4 regions of the Neorhizobium sp. 2083 genome follow, and region 1 is predicted to be linked to each of the others. Evidence: predicted binding sites of a transcription regulator. Region 1 holds the regulator's gene; each other region holds the start of a gene.

Region 1 (5,593 bases):
CAGGTACTTCCAGCCGGCCCAGTCGTCTTCGGCCATGCCGTCCTCGATCGAGATGATCGGGTACTTGGCGGCGAGTTCGGCGAGGTAATCGGCCATGGCTTCCGGCTCGAGCGTGCGGCCCTCGCCTTCCATCTCGTACTTGCCGTTCTTGAAGAATTCGGTCGAGGCGCAGTCGAGCGCGAGGCATACGTCGTCGCCCGGCTTGTAACCGGCCTTTTCGACCGACTTCATGATGAAGTTGAGGGCTTCCGGCGCGCTCTTGAGGCCCGGCGCGAAACCGCCTTCGTCTCCGACATTAGTGTTGTGGCCCTGGGCTGCCAGTTCCTTCTTGAGGACATGGAAGATTTCCGAACCCATGCGCACGGCGTCCTTCAGCGTTTCGGCGCCGACCGGCATGATCATAAATTCCTGGAAATCGATCGGGTTGTCGGCATGGGCGCCCCCGTTGATGATGTTCATCATCGGAACCGGCAGAACATGGGCGTTCGGGCCGCCAACATAACGGTAGAGCGGCAGGCCGGAGGTTTCGGCCGCGGCCTTGGCGACGGCGAGCGAGACGCCGAGGATGGCATTGGCGCCGAGACGCGACTTGTTCGGCGTGCCGTCGAGGGCGATCATCGTCTTGTCGATATGGATCTGGCTTTCGGCGTCGAAGCCACCGATCGCGTCGAAGATCTCGGTATTGACCGCTTCGACCGCCTTTTCGACGCCCTTGCCGTGATAACGCTTGCCGCCGTCACGCAGCTCGACGGCTTCGTGCGCGCCGGTGGAGGCGCCCGACGGAACGGCCGCGCGGCCCATCGTGCCGTCTTCCAGATAGACATCCACCTCGACGGTCGGATTGCCGCGGCTGTCGAGGATTTCGCGGGCGATGATATCGGTGATGGCGGTCAAGGGTCTCTCCCTGGGTTTGGACGTCGGTTTCAGGCGTCATGAGGTCACTGAAAATGTCTCATAATCAATGACACGAAAATTACAATCGAGGCGGTTTTCCCGCCTTTTCGGTCGGGCTCAGGCGGCCTTGGCGACGGCGTCGAGCGCGAGCAGCTTTTCAAGAAGCCGCGGCATGTCCTTCAGATAAACCATGTTGGGGCCGTCGCAGGGAGCGTTGTCGGGATCCTGGTGGGTCTCGATGAAAACCCCGGCGACGCCGACCGCGACTGCCGCACGGGCCAGCGTCTCGACGAACTGGCGCTCGCCGCCCGAGGTCGTGCCCTGGCCGCCAGGCTGCTGCACGGAATGGGTGGCATCGAAGATGACCGGCGCGCCCATGGCCGCCATGATCGGTAGCGAGCGCATGTCGGAGACGAGCGTGTTGTAACCGAAGGAGGCACCGCGCTCGCAGAGCAGGATGTTCGGATTTCCGCTCTGGTTCAGCTTGCCGAGAACATTCTTCATGTCCCAGGGCGCCAGAAACTGGCCCTTTTTGACGTTGATGACTCGACCGGTCCTGGCGGCGGCGACAAGGAGGTCCGTCTGGCGGGACAGGAAGGCCGGGATCTGCAGGACATCGACGACTTCGGCAACCAGAGCGCATTGCTCTTCCGAATGGATATCGGTCAGCACCGGAATGCCGAGTTCCTTCTTGAGGTCGGCGAAGACTTCCAGGCCCTTTTCCAGGCCGAGGCCGCGCTTGCTCGACAGTGACGAGCGGTTCGCCTTGTCGAAGGAGGTCTTGTAGACGAGCCCCATGCCGAGCTTGTTGCAAAGCTCCTTGAGGGTGCCGGCGACCATGAAGGCATGATCGCGGCTTTCCATCTCGCAGGCGCCGGCGATCAGCGACAGTTTTGCGTCCTGCGCGAAAACCACCTTGCCGTCTCCTTCGCCGACGGAGACGCTGGGATTTGCGGTAACGTCCATGAACCTATTCCTCGAAGCCGAACAAAACACCCTGGCCGGGTGCCGCCGAGACGAGAACGCGGCCCTCCCGGCGGACGAATGCGACGTCATTAGCAGCAAGGGTGATCTCTGTCACGGCAAGATCGGCCGTCTTGAAGATGATCGCCCGGCCGCGCAGCCCTTCGGCGCCGGGCATAGACGGAAGCGCAAATTCCGCCTGGAGTTCCTGATCATCAAGGATGCGGATGCGGGCATTGGCCGCGGCAAGCTCGAGCGGTGCCGCCTCCGGCGCTGCCTTCGTCAGCAGCACCTGTTCGACAAGCGGGGCGAAATCGGACGGCACCGAGGCCGACAGGATGATTTCGCTGAGGCCCGTGACCGTATTGGCGTGCCGCTCCAGTTCGCCGCGATTGGCGGGCAGCGGATTGATGCGCTGGCAGGAAAACAGCAGGAAATCGGGTGCACGGTCATCGCCGGCAAACGCCAGCCGAAAGCTCGCTTCCGTTTCCGAACCGTCAGGCAGCGTCATGCCGCGCGAAAACTCCAGCACCTCGCCTGCCGAAATGCCGCGCATCTTGAAACGCGCATGATCGGCCATCGCGTCGCGGGTGGCGACCACGAGCGCGGAAAAACCCTGCCGGTTGCGGGCATTGCGGAAAGCGAGATCGCGGGCCGTGAAGACATTGCCGCGCTTTGCCGCGACACCCGCATGGCGCCGGTTGGCAAGCGCCAGCGGCTCCAGGTAGGTCCCATCGGAGAAGAACACGCAAGCATTGGCCGTGCCGAAAGGATGAAAAGCGTCCGGCGCAACTGTAAAACCAAGCTCCGTGAGCCGGGAGCGCGCAGCGGTAAGTTCCGCCACCGGCAGCACGAGATGATCGATCGGTCTTGCGTTCACGCGAGGGCCCCCAGAATTGGAATCGCAAAGCTACTTTGGCAGCAGGCTCGCGCCGCGCAAGTGGTGTGAGACCAGATATCTGGCACGCATCTATGAAGAAAAAATCATCATACTTCACAGAAATTTAGGGACTTGCAGAACACATATGGAACATATAGTGTCCGTTCTGGATTTGTTTCCGACTCTCAGGGTGCCAAAAGATGCTCACGCGCAAACAACAGGAATTGCTTCTGTTCATTCACGAACGCATGAAGGAATCCGGCGTCCCGCCGTCATTCGACGAAATGAAGGATGCTCTGGACCTTGCTTCCAAGTCCGGCATCCACCGGCTGATCACGGCGCTCGAGGAACGCGGCTTCATCCGCCGCCTGCCCAACCGGGCGCGCGCACTCGAGGTCATCAAACTGCCGGAAGCCTATTCGCCGAGCATGCAGCCGCGACGCGGCTTCTCGCCGAGCGTCATCGAAGGCAGCCTTGGCAAGCCGCAGCCGGTCGCCGCCCCTCCGAAACCTGTCGCCAACGACGATGTGTCGAACGCCACGACCGTTCCGGTCATGGGCCGCATCGCCGCCGGCGTGCCAATCTCGGCGATCCAGAACAACACCCATGATATCGCGGTGCCGGCCGAGATGCTCGGCTCCGGCGAACATTATGCGCTTGAGGTCAAGGGCGATTCGATGATCGAGGCCGGCATTCTCGACGGCGACACGGTGATCATCCGCAACGGCAATACCGCCAATCCCGGCGACATCATCGTCGCGCTGGTCGACGACGAGGAAGCGACGCTGAAGCGTTTTCGCCGCCGCGGCGCCTCGATCGCGCTGGAAGCCGCCAATCCCGCCTATGAGACCCGCATTTTCGGGCCGGACCGGGTGAAGATCCAGGGCAAGCTCGTCGGCCTCATCCGCCGGTATCACTGATCAGCTGCCTGACTGGCTCCGGCAGGGACCGGTCGAAACGCTGGCTTCGCCAATCATAGTGGCGGTGCCTGCTCCAGGGACGGTCCTCGCCCGCCATGGCCGCCCGAACCTGCCAGCGCCGATAGTCGGTAGCGCCGTTGAGGGAAATCTCCAGCGCGCCGGTTTTTCGGAGCGTGCTGCCATTGATCATCAGCGCTCCGGACCGGCATCGGTCGAAGCGGGCACTCGGGGCAATGACGAGACTGGCGACGTCGCAGGCGGCCCCGGCATATCGGCCGTCTTCGACGGCAATGACAATCCCCTCGCCGGTGCTTGCAGCGCACCAGGCCTTGGATTCGCAGGTGAAGCGGCCGGGAGGCGCTTGTTTCATCCGCGACTTCGCCGCTTCGATCTGCTGCGTGGTCAGTTCGCGGCGCTCCTTGTTTTTTGCGCCGTTGGACTTGTCGTCGTTTTTTGCCCTGGTGGACTTGTCGTCCGGCGGCTTGTCCTTGGAGCGGGACATTTCCGGCTTTGCCGGATCGCCAATAAGAAGCGCCCTCTTCCATTGATCGTAGATGAAGTCGGGCGGGCGCGTGCGGTTGGTGGCAACCGTCTCCCCGTTCAGAAGCGCCACCAGCGTTCCGTCCTCCGAGACCAGCATATCCGGCAGGGGCGCCGATCGCTCGTGCCACGAGAGCAGCAGGGAAGCGATCATCAGCGGCAGGCCGATCACTCTCAACCTCGTTCTCAAAAGCGTCAGCAGCAGGAATCCCACCGTCGAGACCGTCAGAAACCAGGGATGCTGGCGGCCGATGCCGACATCGCCCCCCCAGGCCGCCACATGTCTGGCGATCGCGATCACCGCTTCCAGACCAAGGCCCATGAGCTTCATGAAGGGAGCGTCGAGGCCGAAAGGCATCAGTAGCATGCCGGCGAGCCCGGCCGGCATGACCACGAAGGAAATGATCGGCATGGCGGCAAGGTTGGCGGCAAGGCCGTAGGTGGCGATGCGGTGAAAATGCTCGACCGAGAAAAGCGCCGTCGAGATGCCGCCGATCAGCGATGTCGCGAAAATGCCGGCCACGAAATTCCAGGATGCCAGCGCAGGCTTCACCACAGGGTGACGAAACGGCAGAGGCTCCGGATCGCGGCCTTCGGCCCGAAGTTTCCAGAGGGCGAAGCCGGCGACCAGGGCGACGGTGGCGGCAAACGACATCTGGAAGCTTGGGCCCAATATTTCCGAGGGCGACATGGCGATGATGACGAGCGCGGACAGGGCGACATTGCGCAGGCTGATCGATGGCCGGTCGAAGAGGACGGCGACCAGCATGATCGCCATCATGATATAGGCCCGTTCGGCCGAAACGCCGAAACCGGAGATCAGATAGTAGGCGGTCACCATCATCAGGGCGCCGAAGGCGGCGAATTTCTTGACCGGATACGTCTGCGCGAATCCCGTGAAGACCGAAAGCACGGTGCGGACGCCAACGAAGAAAATGCCGGCGGCGAGCGCCATGTTGAGCCCTGAAATGGCGACGATATGGGCAAGCCCAGAGAGCCGCAGCGCTTCCGTCGTCTCTTTGGAAATCGCCCTGCGTTCGTCGGTCACGATTGCAGCGGCAAAGGCGCCCGGATCGCCGGGCACAGTCGCGCGAATACGGGTGGCGATCGTGCTGCGCAGATCGAAAAGCCGGCTTTCGATGTCCGCGATCCAGTTCCCGGCCGAGAGTAACGCGGCCTGTTTTTTCGGCGCCGCATAGAAAAATCCGACTCCGCCGATGCCATCGAAATAGGAAGAGAAAGCGAAGTCGTTGAGGGCGGGCAGAGCCGGCCCGGATGGCGGCGAGATGCGCGCGCGGCCGGTGATCGTGTCGCCGATCTGCGCCGGTTCATGACGGGCCCTTGCCAGCAGCGATACCCGTTCCGGCGGACGCCTGATCTGCGGATTGGCGGTGCG
Region 2 (5,593 bases), on a different contig from region 1:
GGAAGCCCAGGCCTCCGTCGACAAGTCGTCGATCGTCAAGCCGCAGCCCGTCAGCCAGCGGCGGACGGACGCCAAGCCGCGCGCCTACGGTCTCTACTGAGAACCGTCAGACCAGTTCGACATCGAGAACGCCCGGCGCGGTCCTGAGCGCCGCGGCGATTTCCGGCGAGATGCGGTATTTTTCCGTCAGCTCCACCTCGATCTCCCGCTTGCCGTCATCCTTGATGACCACGAAGGAGACAAGCCCGTCTCCCCTTGCATTCAGATGCCGCGCGACCGTGCGCAGCGGGCCTGAATCGCGCACGAAGACGCGCAATGCCTTCTGCATCTGCACCGACTTTTCCTCGAGCGACTGCGCGGTCTGGATGCGCAAACCGATGCCTTCCGGCCGCTCTTCCGCCTGCACGGTGATGACCAGCGACTTGCCGGGTTCGAGCAGGTCCCGATATTGGGCCAGCCCTTCCGAGAACAGCACCGCCTCGAACTGAGCGGTCGCATCCGAGAAGGTGACGATGCCCATCTTGTTGCCGGTGCGGGTCTTGCGCTCCTGGCGGCCGGTCACCGTTCCGGCCAGCCGGCCGGCGGTGGCGCCCTGTTTCACGGCGGCGGAAAAATCCGCGAAATTCTGGACGCGCATCTTGGCGAGCACGTTCGTATAGGCGTCGAGCGGATGGGCGGAGAGATAGAAGCCGAGCACCTGGTATTCGCGCATCAGCTTTTCGGACGGCATCCACGGGGTAAACGGCGGGAAGATCAGCGTTTCCGGCCCGGAGGCCGAGGACGAGCCGAACATGTCGTGCTGGCCGCTGACCTTTTCCCCTTGCGCGCGCTGCGCATAACCGATGATGCGGTCGAGGCCGCCGCTCAGCTCGGCGCGGTCGCGGCCGAAACAATCGAAGGCGCCCGCCGAAATCAGGCTTTCCATGACGCGGCGATTGACCTGCTTGGGATCGATCCGGAGGCAGAAATCCTCGATGCTCGCGAACGGCACGTCGCCGCGCACGTCCGTGATGTGATCGACCGCCGATTCGCCGACACCCTTGATGGCGGCCAGCGCATAATAAATCTTGTTGTCGCCGGTCTCGAAATGCCGGAACGATGTCTGCACCGACGGCGGAATGACGGCGATGCCGAGCCGGCCCGCATCCTGCCGGAAATCGTTCAGCTTCTCGCTGTTCGACATATCGTAGGTCATCGACGCGGCGAGGAACTCGACCGGGTAATGCGCCTTCATGAAGGCCGTCTGGTAGGAGACGATGGCGTAGGCCGCGGCGTGCGATTTGTTGAAGCCATAATTGGCGAACTTGGCGAGCAGTTCGAAGATATTGTTGGCCTGCGGCTTGGAGACGCCGTTCTTGATGGCGCCGGAGACAAAGCGCTCGCTCTGCTGGTCCATCTCCGCCTTGATCTTCTTGCCCATGGCGCGGCGCAGCAGGTCGGCCTCGCCGAGCGAATAGCCCGAGAGCACCTGGGCGATCTGCATGACCTGCTCCTGGTAGACGATAACCCCCTGGGTTTCCTTGAGCAGATGGTCGATCATCGGATGGATCGACTCGATCTCCTCCTCGCCGTGCTTGCGGGCGTTGTAGGTCGGGATGTTCTCCATCGGGCCCGGACGATAAAGGGCGACCAGCGCGATAATGTCCTCGATGCAGTCCGGCCGCATGCCGATCAGCGCCTTGCGCATGCCGGCACTTTCCACCTGGAACACGCCGACCGTCTCGCCGCGCGAGAGCATTTCGTAGGTCTTCTGATCGTCGAGCGGGATCTTGGCCAGATCGACCTCGATGCCGCGCTTGCGGCAGAAATCGACCGCGGTCTTCAGCACCGTCAGCGTCTTCAGGCCGAGGAAGTCGAACTTCACCAGGCCCGCCTGCTCTACCCATTTCATGTTGAACTGGGTGACCGGCATGTCGGAGCGCGGGTCCCGGTACATCGGCACCAGCTTCGAGAGCGGCCGGTCGCCGATCACGATGCCGGCGGCGTGGGTCGAGGCGTGGCGGTAAAGGCCCTCGATCTTCTGGGCGATATCCAGCAGGCGGGCGACGACCGGCTCCTTGTCGGCCTCCTCCTGCAGCTTCGGTTCTTCCTCGATCGCCTTCGACAGCGGGGTCGGATTGGCCGGGTTGTTGGGCACCAGCTTGCAGATCTTGTCGACCTGGCCATAGGGCATTTCGAGCACGCGGCCGACGTCGCGCAGTGCTGCGCGCGCCTGGAGCGAACCGAAGGTGATGATCTGCGCCACCTGTTCGCGGCCGTATTTCTGCTGCACGTAGCGGATCACCTCTTCGCGGCGATCCTGGCAGAAGTCGATGTCGAAGTCGGGCATCGAGACGCGGTCAGGATTGAGGAAACGTTCGAACAGCAGCGAGAAACGCAGCGGATCGACGTCGGTAATGGTCAGCGCGTAGGCGACCAGCGAGCCCGCGCCCGAGCCACGGCCCGGGCCGACCGGGATGCCCTGCTGCTTGGCCCATTTGATGAAATCGGCAACGATCAGGAAGTAGCCCGGGAACTTCATCTTCTCGATGACGCTGAGCTCGAAATCGAGCCGCTCGCGGTAATCCTGCTCGGTATAGCCGCGCGTCATGCCGAGCGTCGCGATGCGCTCTTCGAGACCTTCGACCGATTGGCGGCGCAACTCGGCGGCCTCGGCCCGCTCCGCCTCCGCGGCGTCGTCGGTCGCGCCGGTGAAGCGCGGCAGGATCGGATTGCGGGTCTTCAGGACGAAGGAGCAGCGCCGGGCGATCTCCACCGTGTTTTCGAGCGCCTCCGGAAGATCGGAAAACAGCTTCGCCATCTCGGCCCGGCTTTTCAGATAATGGTCCGGCGTCAAGCGGAAGCGGCTGTCGTCCGAGACGATCGCGTTATGGGCTACAGCCATCAGCGCGTCATGGGCATCGTAATCCGCCTTCGACGGAAAGAACGCCTCGTTCGTCGCCACCAGCGGCAGGTCGTGGTCGTAGGCCAGCGTCACCATTTTCTGCTCGTGACGCCGGTCATAGGCGCCGTGGCGCTGCAGTTCGACATAAAGCCGGTCGCCGAAGATTTCCCTCAGCTTCAGGAGCCTTGCCTCGGCAAGCGTCGCATTGCCTTCCTTCAGGACCATGTCGACCGGACCGGTGCTCGCCCCGGTCAGCGCGATCAGGCCTTCGGTACCGCCCTCTTCCAGCCAGGAACGGCAGATATGGGTCGTCTGGTGCCCCTCTCCGCCGAGATAAGCGCGGCTTATCAGGTCCACCAGCCGTTCGTAACCGATAGCATTCGCCGCCAGCACCACGATAGCCGGCAGCTTTGCCATTTGCTGGTGATTGTTACGCCGCTCGTCGGATTGGTCTTCCATATCGATCGAGAGCTGGCAGCCGATGATCGGTTGCAGGCCGTCGCCGATCGCCTTCTGGGCGAATTCCAGCGCAACGAAGAGATTGTTGGTGTCGGTTATCGCGATCGCGGGCTGATTGTCCGCGATCGCCTTCGAGAGGATCTTCTTGAGCGGCAAAGCGCCTTCAAGAAGCGAAAAGGCGGAATGGACGCGAAGGTGAACGAATTGAGGGCTGCTCCCCAGCTCTTCCGATCCCGATTTTACGTCCACTATGTCTGCCATGCCTGCGCCTTACCCGTTTGATGAAGCGGGAACCATCTCATGAATCAGGCTATTGTCCGGCGCAGGGCCTTCAGAGTCCAGTTCGGATTTCCCTCCTCAACGCCTTTCGGCCGAGGGACTGATCCGATCCGGGATCACATGGCCATCATGATCATGGAAAGGCTCGCCACGAAGGTGGCAATCGAAGCGAATGCGGCAATGTCACGAAGCAGGTCAGTCATCGTCGTCTCCCGTGTTCTCTTATGTTTTTAGTTTGTTCTCATTTTGTTTGAGAGTCAACAAAAGAACAGACCGGAAACAAACATATCGCGATATCCTCCCTCGCCTGGTAAACAGGATGTTAATTTGGGAATTTCGACGCATGCCGACACATCCGGACTTGGATAACCAATCCGGGCTTTGCCTGTTCGGACGGGGCGCTGAAAGCTGCCTCGTAAGTTAATTTATAGGTGACACCTCTCAGCGCCCCGTTCGGCGGTTGATATCCGCGACTTCGGTCCCTCTGCCGTGGCCTTTCCGGACGGTGTTCGTATGACCCATGGCGCCCGTCCGAATCCTCGGGTTTAACCCGAGGACTTATCGGCAAGGCTTCCATGGCTCTCCGCCGGCTTCTCCGATGGGATCGGTCGGACTTATAAAAATCCGGCAAAACCATCCGGTCGACCACCCTGTGTGCCGCACAGGCACGCCCGGCGCGCTGTTTCGGGCATCAAGAGACGAAGGCTCGGTCCGTTTGCCTCCATCTCTCCCCGTGTCGCCGGAGGGAGACCATTTTCCGCGAACCCGGATCATGAGGACTTACGTCGTTTCCCCATGACCCGCGCCGGTTCCGCCTCGCCGCAACGCCTTGCGGTGTATCCGCGACGGAACGGGGGGATTATAGGCACGGGTCGGGAATGCGGGGATGAGGGAGGACGTGAATTGGGGCAAGCCGCTGAAAAGGTTGCGGGGGGCGTTTGATACCGTCCCCGCGGAAGGGCTTGCCCCTCGCCTTGGCCCCTCATCCGCCTGCCGGCACCTTCTCCCCGTTTTGACGGGGAGAAGAGAGACGCAGCGCCGGTCTGCCTCGATCACCGGCTGCGGGCGGGATATGTCCTGCTCGTCCAGAACGGGTTACGAACATCGGGAGCGAAGCGCCCGGGCCTTTACATCTCGACGACCTTGCCGCCCTCGATCGTGACGCGACGGTCCATGCGGGCGGCGAGATCGTGATTGTGGGTGGCGATCAGCGCGGCAAGGCCCGACTGACGCACCAGGGCCTCCAGCGCGTCGAACACGTAGGAGGCGGTCTTCGGGTCGAGATTGCCGGTCGGTTCGTCGGCGAGGAGGACGCGCGGGGCGTTGGCGACGGCGCGGGCGATCGCCACGCGCTGCTGCTCGCCGCCGGAGAGTTCCGAGGGGCGGTGTTCGGCGCGGTGGCCGATGCGCATATATTCCAGAAGCTGGCCGGCGCGCTCCTTCGCCTCCGCCTTGGACAGGCCGGCGATCAGCTGCGGCATCATGATGTTCTCGACCGCGGAAAACTCCGGCAGGAGATGATGGAACTGGTAGACGAAACCGATCTGATTGCGGCGCATCGCGGTCCGTTCGGAATCGGGAAGGCCGTTGCAGGCATGTCCGCTCAGAAAGACTTCGCCGGCGTCGGGATGTTCGAGCAGGCCGGCGAGATGCAGGAGGGTCGATTTGCCGGTGCCGGAGGGGGCGACCAGCGCGACGATCTCGCCGCTCCTCAACTCGAAATCGGCCCCCTTCAGGATCGAAAGCGTGGTCTCGCCCTGGCCATAGTGACGTTCGACGCCAGAGAGCTGCAAGACGGTTTTGCGTGCCATGAAGTATGCCAAGTCCTATTCGTACCGAAGGGCCTGGACAGGATCGAGCCGGGAGGCCCGCCATGCCGGGAAGATAGTCGCGATGAAGGAGAGGACGAGTGCCATCATGACCACCGAGAAGGTCTCGCCAAAGCTCATCTCCGCCGGCAGTTGGCTGAGG
Region 3 (5,593 bases), on a different contig from region 1:
CTTGTTGTTGCCGATATTGATCAGCCGCCAGTGTGGATCGGCTTTTTCGAGATCGGGGAGGGCGGCTTGAAGCAGTTCGACCGGATTGCAGAGCGGCAGGGCGTCGTCTTCCAGCACCAGCGCGTAACGGGCGTCGGACTTCAAAAAATGTTCGGCGACCTTCAGGTGGCTGCGGTAACAGCCGATTTCGCCGCCGACCAGCGTGCGGCCCATGTAGCTCTCGGCGCGCTCCGCGTCATAGTCCGGGATCGTCGCAAGATCGAACTTACGGCCGTCGACGGCGGAAATCCGTTCGAAGGGGACGCCGAAGGCTGAAAGCCGGTCGCTGATGGTCTGCAGGCGGTCATTGCTGCCATCCAGATTGATGACATAGGTCTCAAGCGATTGCATTTTTTCCTTTTCCGGCAAGGAGGCGCGGCGGCGTTTCGCTCGCCCTGGCCGCTCTCGGCGCCGGTAGACTTGTGATGGTCGAACCTTTTCGAACGTTGCTATACCGTGGCCGGGTGGTTTTTGGAACAAGCTCGTTCCGGCCCGATAACATCGTTCGTGCAACTGCCGGGAGGTGTGGTGCCGTATCCGGAACAGGTCCCGCATTTAAGGCAACCGTTTTCGTCGCATTTGCGCAGGTTTTTCAACCGTAACAGGTCGGCGGTGCTTCCTTCGGATGCCGATTTCGGTATACAGCGGCGTAAAGAAAACGGCAGGACGACGATTTATGCGGGTTCATCAGTATATTTTCGGCAAGGACGGCGGGGCGGAGAAGTTCTTCGTGCATCTGGTCGGGGCTCTCGATCGCCGCGGCGTCGAGCAGACGGTCGTGATGCGCTGGAACCGCCGCTGGAAGCCGGATGTCGAGGCCCATGCCAAGGTGATCGAGAGCAATTTCCGCAACCTGTCGATCGATCGCATCCTGTTGCCGATGAAGGTGCTCTCCATCGCAAAGCGTGACAAGGCCGACGCGATCATTTCCTGGTCCACCCGTGGCGCCCGCCTGATGCCGGACTATAAGGGCGGTATCAAGCTTTCCCGCCTCGGCGACTACCCGACCCATCTCGGTTATTTCAAGAATTCCGACATTCTCGTCTGCAACACGCCGGGCATTGCCGACCACGTGCGCAACAATCTCGGCTGGACCCGCGGCGTCGAGGTGATCTCCAACTTCACCGATACATCGGTGGTGGCGCCCGTCTCCCGCTCGATTGCCAATACGCCGGAAGGCGTGCCGCTGGTCATGACCATGGCGCGCTTCGTCAAGCGCAAGCGGATCCATCTGCTGATCGAGGCGATGACGGCCGTGCCCGAAGCCTATCTGTGGATCGCCGGCGAAGGCGAGGAGCAGGAAGCGCTGGAGGCTGTGGTGCGCGAGCACAAGATGGAGGAGCGCGTGCGCTTCCTCGGCTGGCAGAAGGATGCGCGGCCCTATGTCGCCGCCGCTGACATGTTCATCATGCCGTCCAGCCACGAGCCGCTCGGCAACGTGATTTTCGAGGCCTGGGCGCAGAGCAAGCCGGTAATTTCGTCGCGTTCGGAAGGCCCGTCCTGGTTCATGCAGGACGGCGAAAACGGCCTGCTCGTCGATATCGACGACACGGCAGGATTTGCGCGCGCCATCAACCAGGTGATCGCGGACCGCCAGCTGGCGGCGAGCCTTGGAGAAAAGGGCAGGGCGACGCTGGTCGGCCAGTTCTCGGAAGAGGCCGTGGCAGGCGCCTATATCGACCTGTTCAAGCGGAAGCCGTGATCCGGTAGATATTGCCGAGCAGCTTTGCCTCGCCCTCGATGCTGAAGTTTTCAAGCGCGTGGGTGCGGGCCCGGTGGGAGGCCGCCTTGCGGCGCTGCTCGTCATCCATGAGGAGCGCAGCGGCATTGGCCATCGCATCAACGCTGTCGCGGGCGATGATCAGGCCGGTCTCTTCATCGCCGGTCACCAGCAGTTCCGGAAACGCGCCGACATCGGTGGCGATCACGGGAACCGCGGTCGCCATGGCTTCCAGCGGGGTCAGCCCGAAACCTTCCCAGCGCTGCGGCGCGATGAACAGGTCGAGGCCGCGGTACCATTCGTTGATATCGGTGTGCTCACCGACGAACAGTATGCGATCGGCAAGCCCTGCGGCGGCAACCTTCTTCTTCAGGCCGTCCTCGAATTCCACATGCGGGCCGGTGGCGCGGCCGGCGACGATCGCCGACCAGTCCTTGCGCTCTGCGAGCAGTTTGATCATCGAATCCACGAAAAGATCGGTGCCTTTCTGGCGGCGCACGCGGCCGAAGCAGCCGACGATCTTCTGCGCGGGATCGAGCCCTTTGGCGCGCTTGGCTTCCGCCTTGTCCGAAGGCGGCGAGAAGCGGTTCGTATCGATGCCGTGCAGCACGACGGTGTTCTTGACGGTAAGATAATCCGCCGTCTTGCCGCTCGTGGCAATGACGCCATCCATCTTGGAGACCAGCCATTTCGTCCAGCCGGTATGGTGGCGCTGGGAGGCCGAGGTGAAGACGATCTTCAACGGCATGCGCAGCACGTCGCGCATGACGATCGCCGGCAGCATCTCGACGTTGCGGCGGGCATGCCAGATCCGGCACCGTTTTCCGCGCGGCGGGGTCCACAGGCGGAAAAGGTCGCGATAGCGGATGTGCGGCAGATCGGCGGGCAGGCCGGGGCCGAGCGCCGCGACCTTCTGGCCGAGCGCGCGCTGAACCGGTACGAGCTGGATGATCGTCGATGTGACGCCGGAGAGGCGCCGCTTGAAATTCGGCGCGATCACTTCGACGTCACGGATATCGATGATGGCGGGATCGCCTCTTTTGCCCACGGGCGTATCAGCCCCAGGAAACGGCGAGGATTTCGTAGGCCTTGGAGCCGCCCGGCGCGACCACTTCTATGGAATCGCCCTTTTCCTTGCCGATCATCGCACGCGCGATCGGCGAGGAGATGGAGATGCGGCCGGCCTTCACGTCGGCTTCCTGATCGCCGACGATCTGGTAGATCTTTTCCTCGTCGGTGTCCTCGTCGACGAGCTTGACGGTGGCGCCGAACTTGATCTTCGAGCCGGACATCTTCGACAGGTCGATGACTTCGGCGCGCGCCGTCAGGTCTTCGAGCTCGGTGATGCGGCCCTCATTGTGGCTCTGGGCTTCCTTAGCGGCATGGTATTCGGCATTTTCCGAAAGGTCGCCATGGGCGCGCGCTTCCGCGATTGCCTCGATGATACGGGGGCGCTCCTCCTGCTGACGCCAGCGCAGCTCCTCCTGCAGCTTGGAAAAACCACTCTGCGTCATCGGTACCTTTTCAACCATTTTCTTGTCCTTCAGGCGCATGCCCGCGGATACCGCGGACACAAAAAGAAACAGGTTCCGGAGCGAAACTTCGGAACCATCGTAAAATCAGAATGTAGGTCACTATAACAGAATTTCGACAGCGAGCGCTAGGAATTTCGAAACCCTGTCGGTGTGCTCCTCCTTCCGCATCTGGATGCAAGCGGCACCAAATGTCAATGACTTGACGGGAAGAAAAAGAACATTTAGTGAACGTACTAATGAAGAAGTCGCTGAAAGAACGCCTGGCGATCCTTTCGGACGCCGCCAAATACGATGCTTCCTGTGCCTCGAGCGGAACCGTGAAGCGGGACTCGTCTGCGACCGGCGGGCTCGGCTCGACAGAGGGGTCGGGCATCTGCCACGCCTATGCGCCGGATGGGCGATGCATATCGCTGCTGAAGATCCTGCTCACCAATTTCTGCATCTACGACTGCGCCTATTGCATCAACCGGTCCTCCAGCAATGTGGAACGGGCGCGTTTTTCGCCGGAAGAGGTGGTCTGGCTGACGCTGGAATTCTACCGGCGCAATTATATCGAAGGCCTGTTCCTGTCGTCCGGCATCATCCGCTCTTCGGACCACACGATGGAGGAGATGGTTCGGATCGCGCGGGAGTTGAGGACCACGCATAATTTCCGCGGCTATATCCACCTGAAGAGCATTCCCGAAGCGTCTGCGCATCTGATCGAGGAGGCGGGGCTTTACGCCGACCGGCTGTCGATCAATATCGAACTGCCGACCGACAGCGGCATCGGCAGGTTAGCGCCCGAAAAGCGGCCGGAAAACATCCGCCGCTCCATGGGCAAGCTGCGGCTGAAGATCGAGGAAATGGCCGAGCCGACGCTGCAGACGAAACGAAGGAAGACGTTTGCGCCGGCCGGGCAGAGCACGCAGATGATCGTCGGGGCGGATGGCGCCAGTGATGCGACCATTCTCGGTACCAGCGCCCGGCTCTACGGCAGCTACGGGCTGAAGCGGGTCTATTATTCCGCGTTCAGTCCGATCCCGGATTCGTCGAAAAACCTGCCGCTGATCAAGCCGCCTCTGATGCGCGAGCACCGGCTCTACCAGGCGGACTGGCTCTATCGTTTCTACGGTTTCGATATCGGCGAGATCACCGCGACGCAGGCGGGTGGCATGCTCGACCTCGATCTCGATCCGAAGCTCGCCTGGGCGCTCGGCCATCGCGAACGGTTCCCTGTGGACGTCAACCGGGCGGAGAAGGAGATGCTGCTCAGGGTGCCGGGTTTCGGCACCAAGACGGTGAAGGGCATCCTGTCGTCGCGGCGGTTTCGGCGGCTGCGGCTCGATGATTTGAAGCGTCTTGGTGTTTCGCTCAGGAAGGTGCAGCCGTTCATCACGGCGGAGGGCTGGACGCCGCACCGGCTCGTAGACCGGGCAGATCTCAGGGCAATGTTCGAGCCGAAGCCCGAGCAGCTGTCGCTGTTATGAGATACCGTTTTTCGCTGCGGGGCAGGGGCGATCTGACCGAGTGGCGCGATGCCGCCCGTGCCTTCCTGATGGCGGGCATCGTGCCCGAATATATCGAATGGCGGACCATGGACGATGCCGACGGGTTGTTCGGTTTCGACGACAACCACCTGCCGCCGCCGCAGCCGGACTGTAGCCCGATGACGGTGCAGCCTGCCTTCATCCGGCTGGCGCAGGCGGTGCTCTGCCATTCCGACCCGACCCGGTTTGCGCTGCTGTATCGCATGCTGTTCCGAATGGTGCATGGCGGGGTTGTACATGGAAGGCATCTGTTGCGGATGGCGACCGATCCGGACGTGGCGGCGGCGGCGCGGATGGCGAAATCGGTCGGCCGCGACTATCACAAGATGACTGCCTTCGTGCGGTTCAAAGAGCTGCCGCTCAAGGAGGGTGCGGCCGGGCGGCGGCGCTTCATCTCCTGGTTCGAACCGGATCATTTCATCATCGCCCGGGTGGCGCCGTTCTTCCAGCGGCGCTTCACCGACATGGACTGGCTGATCGCCACACCGAAGGGTTCCGCTTCCTGGGACGGCGAGACGCTGCACACCACCGACGAGCCGGCGGACAAGCCCGACCTGCGCGACGAGACGGACGAGCTGTGGCGCACCTATTACGCCTCGATCTTCAACCCGGCCCGGCTGAAGGTGAAGATGATGACCACGGAGATGCCGAGGAAATACTGGAAGAACCTGCCGGAGGCGGAGCTCATACCGGGCCTGATCGCCAATGCTGAGGCACAGGTCATCGACATGGCACGCAAGGCGGCGAGCGAGCCTTTGCCTTTCCATCAC
Region 4 (5,593 bases), on a different contig from region 1:
ATGCCGGCCGTGACGCTCATCGCCCTCGGTTTCATCCTGCGCTTCATGCCGCTCGTGCGGATCCTGATCGTTGTGCGCAACTGGTTTGCCGTACCGCTCGCCTATGCGATCTATGTCGTGTTGACGCCTGTCGCCTTCCTGACCGGTCGGCACGGCGCCACTGCAAGTCTGGCCGGCTATGGCTCGATCTTGCTGGCTGCCGCCATTCTGATCGTCGCCCTCGCGCTGGCCTGGCTCATTCTCAGAACGGTGATGGGCGGCCCGGCGATGATCCGAGTGGCGACCCTCGGATTCGTGGTCCTGTCGGAAATCATCGTCGTTCGCGAACTGCAGGCGATCATGGGGGTTTCCATAACCTGATGCGTGATTTCACCGTTTCGCACGGAGGCCGTCTTGCCCTCCTATCCTGAAGTCAGGTTGTATCTCAGCGGCCTCTGGCTGCTGATCCGCGGCGATGCGCAAGGTTTTCGCCTGCTCGACATTTCCGATCGCGGCATGATGCGCTCCTTCTGGGCATTCGTCTGGTGCCTGCCGGGTGCTTTCATCTCGTGGCTGTGGTGGCGCGACTATCTGCTCGAAGGCATGCCGTCCGGCGCCCGGATCGGCGGGATCTTCTTCGTCCGTATGGCTATGCTGGAAATCTTCAACTGGATCGTGCCGCTCATCCTTGCCGGAGTGCTCTGCTCGCTTCTCGGCATAACCCGGAAGTTTCCGGCCGTCGTCGTCACCGTCAACTGGCTCTCGGTTCCATTCGCCTACCTCTACGGCCTGCTGAGCCTGCGCTTCCTGCTGCCGTCCAGGCTCGATACCGTGCTGGCCCTGGTCCATTTCGCACTTTTGATCGTCATGATCTTCTCGGTATCGCGGGTGATGCGGATGATCTGCGGGCCGCAGCCGCTGATGATCACCACGCTGGTGCTGGTTCTGATCGTACCAGGCATGATTTTGACCGAAGCGCTACAGCGTTTCCTCGGCATCTATCCGCTCTGACGGGACCCGAAGCCTGTCGAGAGCTAGACGTCGCCGGGATAGTCCACCTTCATGAAATAGAGCCCGTCCGGCGGGGCGACCGGCCCGCAGGCGGAGCGATCCCTGGCATCCAGCGCCGCCCGCACATCCGCCGGCGTCATCTTGCCGTCGCCGGCCAGTTTTAGCGTTCCCGCAAAGGAGCGGATCTGGTTGTGCAGGAAACTCTGGGCGGTAGCGCGGATTTCGATCAGATCGCCCGTGCGCGTCACGTCCAGCCGGTCGAGCGTGCGCATCGGGCTCGTCGCCTGGCAGTGCGCCGAGCGGAAGGTCGTGAAATCGTGGTGGCCGACCAATGTCTGTGCCGCGGCATGCATGGCTTCGTGATCGAGCTCGCGCGCCACCCACCAGGCCCGCCTGGATTCGAGCGCAAGCGGCGACGGCCGGTTGAGGATGCGATAAAGATAATGTCGGCGCAAAGCCGAGAACCGGGCGTCGAAAGACTCGTCCACCGCCTGCACGTCCAGAACCGCCACCTTTTCCCCCGCCATCATCAGATGGGCATTGAGAGCATTGCGCAGCTTGTAAGGTTTCCAGTCGCGGGAAAGGTCCGCGTGGATGACCTGCCCCGTGGCATGTACGCCGGAATCGGTGCGGCCCGCCCCGCGGATCGAAACGGTCTCGCCCGTCAAAGACAGGATAGCCGCCTGCAACGCGGCCTGCACGGAATGTCCGTTCTCCTGCATCTGCCAGCCAACATAGGGCGTGCCGTCATATTCGACGATCATGCGGAAACGGGGCATCAGGCGAACCTCGTGCCTGCCGTAAAGGGTGTGCCGCGTAGAAACTCGGTGGCATCAAGCGGCTTGCCGCCAGCCTTCTGAAGCTTAACGAGCCGCACCGCGCCCTCGCCACAGGCCACTGTCAGCATATCGTCGACCACCATGCCCGGCTGGCCGCTGCCCTGCCCCAGTTCGGACGCCAGAACCTTGATCCGCTCCGGCTTGCCGCCGATCTGCGCCTCGAACCAGGCACCGGGAAAGGGGGACAGGCCGCGGATATGATTGTGAACGTCACGGGACGGCTTTGAAAAATCGATGCGTGTCTCGCCCTTGTCGATCTTGGCGGCATAGAGCACGCCTTCGGCCGGCTGCGGTGTCAGCGGCAGAGCGTTGGCTTCGAGCTTGCCCATCGCCTCGACCATGGTACGGGCGCCGACCAGCATCAGCTTGTCATGCAGCTCCCCGGCGGTCATGTTATCGCCGATTTCGACTTCCTTTGTCAGCGCGACGGGACCCGTATCCAGGCCCTTCTCCATCTGCATGACCATCATGCCGGTTTTCTTATCGCCCGCCATGATCGCACGCTGGATCGGCGCGGCTCCCCGCCAGCGCGGCAGGAGCGACGCATGGCCGTTGTAGCAGCCGAGCCCGGTGCCGGTCAGGATCGCCTCCGGCAACAGAAGGCCATAGGCAACGACCACCGCCACATCCGCATTGAGCGTGCGAAATTTCTCGCGCTCTTCGGGTTCCTTGAAATTGACCGGCGTGAACACGGGAAGGCCGAGCAGCTCGGCTGCCTGATGCACCGGCGACTTCACGAGATCGAGCCCCCGCCGGCCACCGGGGCGAGGCGGCTGGGTATAGACGGCGACGATCTCGTGGCCGGCGTGCTTGAGGCTTTGCAGCGTCGGCACGGAAAACTCCGGCGTTCCCATGAAGATAATGCGAAGCGACATGGATGTTCCGCGCCCCAAAAAGACCGCGCCTTCTTGACCCGGATCGCCCGAGCGACGGTTCAGACAGCCTTGGCCTTGGCGGCCTTGGTGAATTTCTTGATCACCATCTCACGCTTCAGCCGGGAGATATGATCGATGAAAAGCACGCCATTCAGGTGATCGATCTCATGCTGCAGGCACGTGGCGAGCAGGCCATCGGCCTCCACCACATATTCCTTGCCGTCGCGGCCGAGATGCTTGACGCTGACGATTGCCGGGCGTTCGACCTCTGCGTAATATTCCGGGATGGAGAGGCAGCCCTCTTCATACACCCCAATTTCGTCGGAGGACCTGACGATCTCCGGATTGATAAAGACCTGCGGCTGTTTTTCCTCGCCTTCGCGAGCCACGTCCACAACGAGAAGGCGCCGCGGCACGCCGATCTGGATCGCTGCCAGGCCGATACCCGGTGCGTCATACATGGTCTCGAGCATGTCGTCCGCGAGCTTCAAAAGCTCGGCGTCGATCCGCTCTATCGGCTTGGAAACCTGGCGCAGGATCGGGTCAGGCAGAATAATCAGAGGCTTGATCGTCATGGCTTCCCATAACCCATCTTTTTTTCCGAAGAAACAGAAATTACGGACCGGGGAAGCCAAATGTTCACGTTTTGATCTTTTCAAGCGGGAAAATTCTGTTAGCTTTCAGCCATGAATAATCCCGTTGCAAGCCTTTCCCGTTTTTTCGACGATCCGCGCGCTGCCGTCGTGGCGATGGTATGTGGCGGCGCGCTGCTGCTGTTCTGGCTCTTTCTGTCTTGGCGGGCATCGCGTCGCGCCCGGGAAGACGCAGCCTTGCAGGCCATGGAGAGTGAGGCCCGGCTTTCCGAGCTTCTGAGAGCACAGAGCGAGATGCAGGGCCGGCTGTCGGCCATGGCGGAGACGCTTTCGACGCGACAATCGGAGCTCAACCAGTCGGTCAGCCAGCGGCTCGACGGGATGACGCACCGGATCGGGACGACGATCACCGAACAGACCAAATCGACGCATGAGAACCTGCGGCGGCTGCAGGAGCGGCTGGCGGTGATCGATGCCGCCCAGAACAATATCCAGACGCTGGCTAAGGACGTCGTCGGCCTGCAGGCGATCCTCTCGAACAAGCAGACGCGCGGCGCCTTCGGCCAGGGCCGCATGGAAGCGATCGTCGCCGATGGATTGCCGATGGGCGCCTACGGCTTCCAGACCACGCTTTCGAACGGCACGCGTCCGGACTGCACGATCAGGATGCCGAACGGCGCGCCGCCGCTGGTGATCGATGCCAAGTTTCCGCTCGAAGCCTGGAACGCCTTTCGCGAGGCCGCTGCACCTGAAGCCCGGCGAGCTGCCGCCCAGGCCTTCAAGCGCGATCTCGAAGTGCATATCCGCGATGTCTCGGAAAAATACCTGATCCCGGGCGAAACGCAGGAAATGGCCTTCCTTTTCGTGCCGTCGGAATCGATCTTCGCGGAGATCCACGAGCATTTCGAGACCTCGGTGCAGAAAGCGCAGCGTTCTCGCATCGTCATCGTTTCCCCCTCGCTGCTGATGCTCTCTATCCAGGTCATTCAGGCTGTGCTGAAGGACCAGCGGATGCGCGAGCAGGCGCATCTCATCCAGGGCGAAGTGGCGCTGCTGATCGAGGATCTTTCGCGGCTTGACGACCGTACCCGCAAGCTGCAGGCGCATTTCTTTGCAGCGCAGAAGGATGTCGAACAGATCCTTACCTCCGCCGACAAGCTCAACCGCCGCGGCGGCAAGATCGAGGCTCTCGAACTCGAGGCTCCGGTGGAGGCTGAAGCGGCCCGCGACCTGCCGCAGGCTAAGGTGGTCGAAAGCCGCACCGGCCTTCTCAAGCTACGGGTGGTTGACGAGGAGTGACGCTCTGGGGCAGTGTCGCGCCACTTTTATCCAGCAGGCGGGCCTCCCCATGATCACTGTTCTCGGCTCCATCAACATGGACCTCGTCGCCACGACCGAGCGTCTTCCCCAACCGGGCGAGACGGTTGCGGGATCGAGTTTCGCGACGGCGGCGGGCGGCAAGGGTGCTAACCAGGCGCTGGCGGCGCGCCGTGCCGGAAGCGCCGTACATATGGCGGGAGCCGTCGGCGAAGATGGTTTTGCCGCGCCGGCGCTGGCGCTTCTTGATGACGCCAAGGTCGATCTTTCCGCAGTCGCTCGCGTCGGCGAACCTACGGGCACGGCCCTCATTTTGGTCGGCGGCACCGGCGAAAATATGATCGCTGTGGTGCCTGGCGCCAATGGCACCGTGGATGCAGTGCAGGCCAAGGCGGCAGTCGAGGCCATGAAGACCGGCGACATCCTGATGCTTCAGCTTGAAATCCCGGCCGGGACGGTGGAAGCGGCGCTCAACGCGGCCCGCGCCAAGGGCGTCCTGACGATGATCAACACCGCGCCCCTGACCGGCGATGCGGCACGGCTCACCCTGCTGGCAGATATCGTCGTCGCCAATGAAACGGAATTCGAGTTGCTGGCGGGAGGTTCTGTCCCGGACGCTGCAGCACGCCAGGCCACGTTGAAAAAACTGCATGGGGAAACCGGCCAGACATTCGTCGTCACGCTCGGAGGCGACGGCGTGATCGCGATCCGCGAAGGAGAGATCGTCACCGCCGAGGGGCTGAAGATCGAGCCGGTCGATACGGTCGGCGCCGGCGACACGTTTTGCGGTTATCTGGCCGCAAGCCTCGAACAGGGGCTCGATTTTGCGAAAGCACTTCGCCGCGCCGCGGTGGCCGGATCGCTCGCCTGCCTCACCCGTGGCGCCCAGCCGTCCATCCCGCCTGCCGAAGCGGTCGACGCCAGGGTCTGAGACGCTCCGATCAGGCACCCGCCTGTCTTTAGTCTCGGCCAGAGCTGG

The links. Region 1 encodes LexA, which represses DNA repair genes until DNA is damaged. Its sites were predicted from a motif close to TGTTCNNNNTGTGTTCNG; they were not measured.
Region 2: the regulator LexA is predicted to act here: its motif matches at 3,848-3,865, upstream of dnaE (DNA polymerase III subunit alpha).
Region 3: the regulator LexA is predicted to act here: its motif matches at 3,508-3,525, upstream of J2X76_RS08330 (putative DNA modification/repair radical SAM protein).
Region 4: the regulator LexA is predicted to act here: its motif matches at 3,341-3,358, upstream of J2X76_RS05555 (DNA recombination protein RmuC).

Annotation. Positions count from the first base shown of each region.
Region 1 is NZ_JAVDTC010000005.1:273,897-279,489, forward strand. Features, by position in the region: gene eno (phosphopyruvate hydratase) at 1-894, opposite strand, end outside; gene kdsA (3-deoxy-8-phosphooctulonate synthase) at 1,012-1,860, opposite strand; gene J2X76_RS20610 (VOC family protein) at 1,865-2,737, opposite strand; gene lexA (transcriptional repressor LexA) at 2,938-3,657, shown strand; gene J2X76_RS20620 (ComEC/Rec2 family competence protein) at 3,638-5,593, opposite strand, start outside.
Region 2 is NZ_JAVDTC010000001.1:59,945-65,537, forward strand. Features, by position in the region: gene J2X76_RS00330 (L,D-transpeptidase) at 1-100, shown strand, start outside; gene dnaE (DNA polymerase III subunit alpha) at 107-3,604, opposite strand; gene J2X76_RS00340 (ABC transporter ATP-binding protein) at 4,750-5,433, opposite strand; gene J2X76_RS00345 (lipoprotein-releasing ABC transporter permease subunit) at 5,449-5,593, opposite strand, start outside.
Region 3 is NZ_JAVDTC010000002.1:61,925-67,517, reverse strand. Features, by position in the region: gene J2X76_RS08350 (glycosyltransferase family 25 protein) at 1-390, opposite strand, end outside; gene J2X76_RS08345 (glycosyltransferase) at 716-1,741, shown strand; gene J2X76_RS08340 (glycosyltransferase family 4 protein) at 1,725-2,783, opposite strand; gene greA (transcription elongation factor GreA) at 2,815-3,291, opposite strand; gene J2X76_RS08330 (putative DNA modification/repair radical SAM protein) at 3,531-4,763, shown strand; gene J2X76_RS08325 (UdgX family uracil-DNA binding protein) at 4,760-5,593, shown strand, end outside.
Region 4 is NZ_JAVDTC010000001.1:1,073,950-1,079,542, forward strand. Features, by position in the region: gene J2X76_RS05530 (hypothetical protein) at 1-360, shown strand, start outside; gene J2X76_RS05535 (hypothetical protein) at 394-990, shown strand; gene truA (tRNA pseudouridine(38-40) synthase TruA) at 1,014-1,769, opposite strand; gene fmt (methionyl-tRNA formyltransferase) at 1,769-2,704, opposite strand; gene def (peptide deformylase) at 2,764-3,279, opposite strand; gene J2X76_RS05555 (DNA recombination protein RmuC) at 3,391-4,596, shown strand; gene J2X76_RS05560 (ribokinase) at 4,646-5,545, shown strand.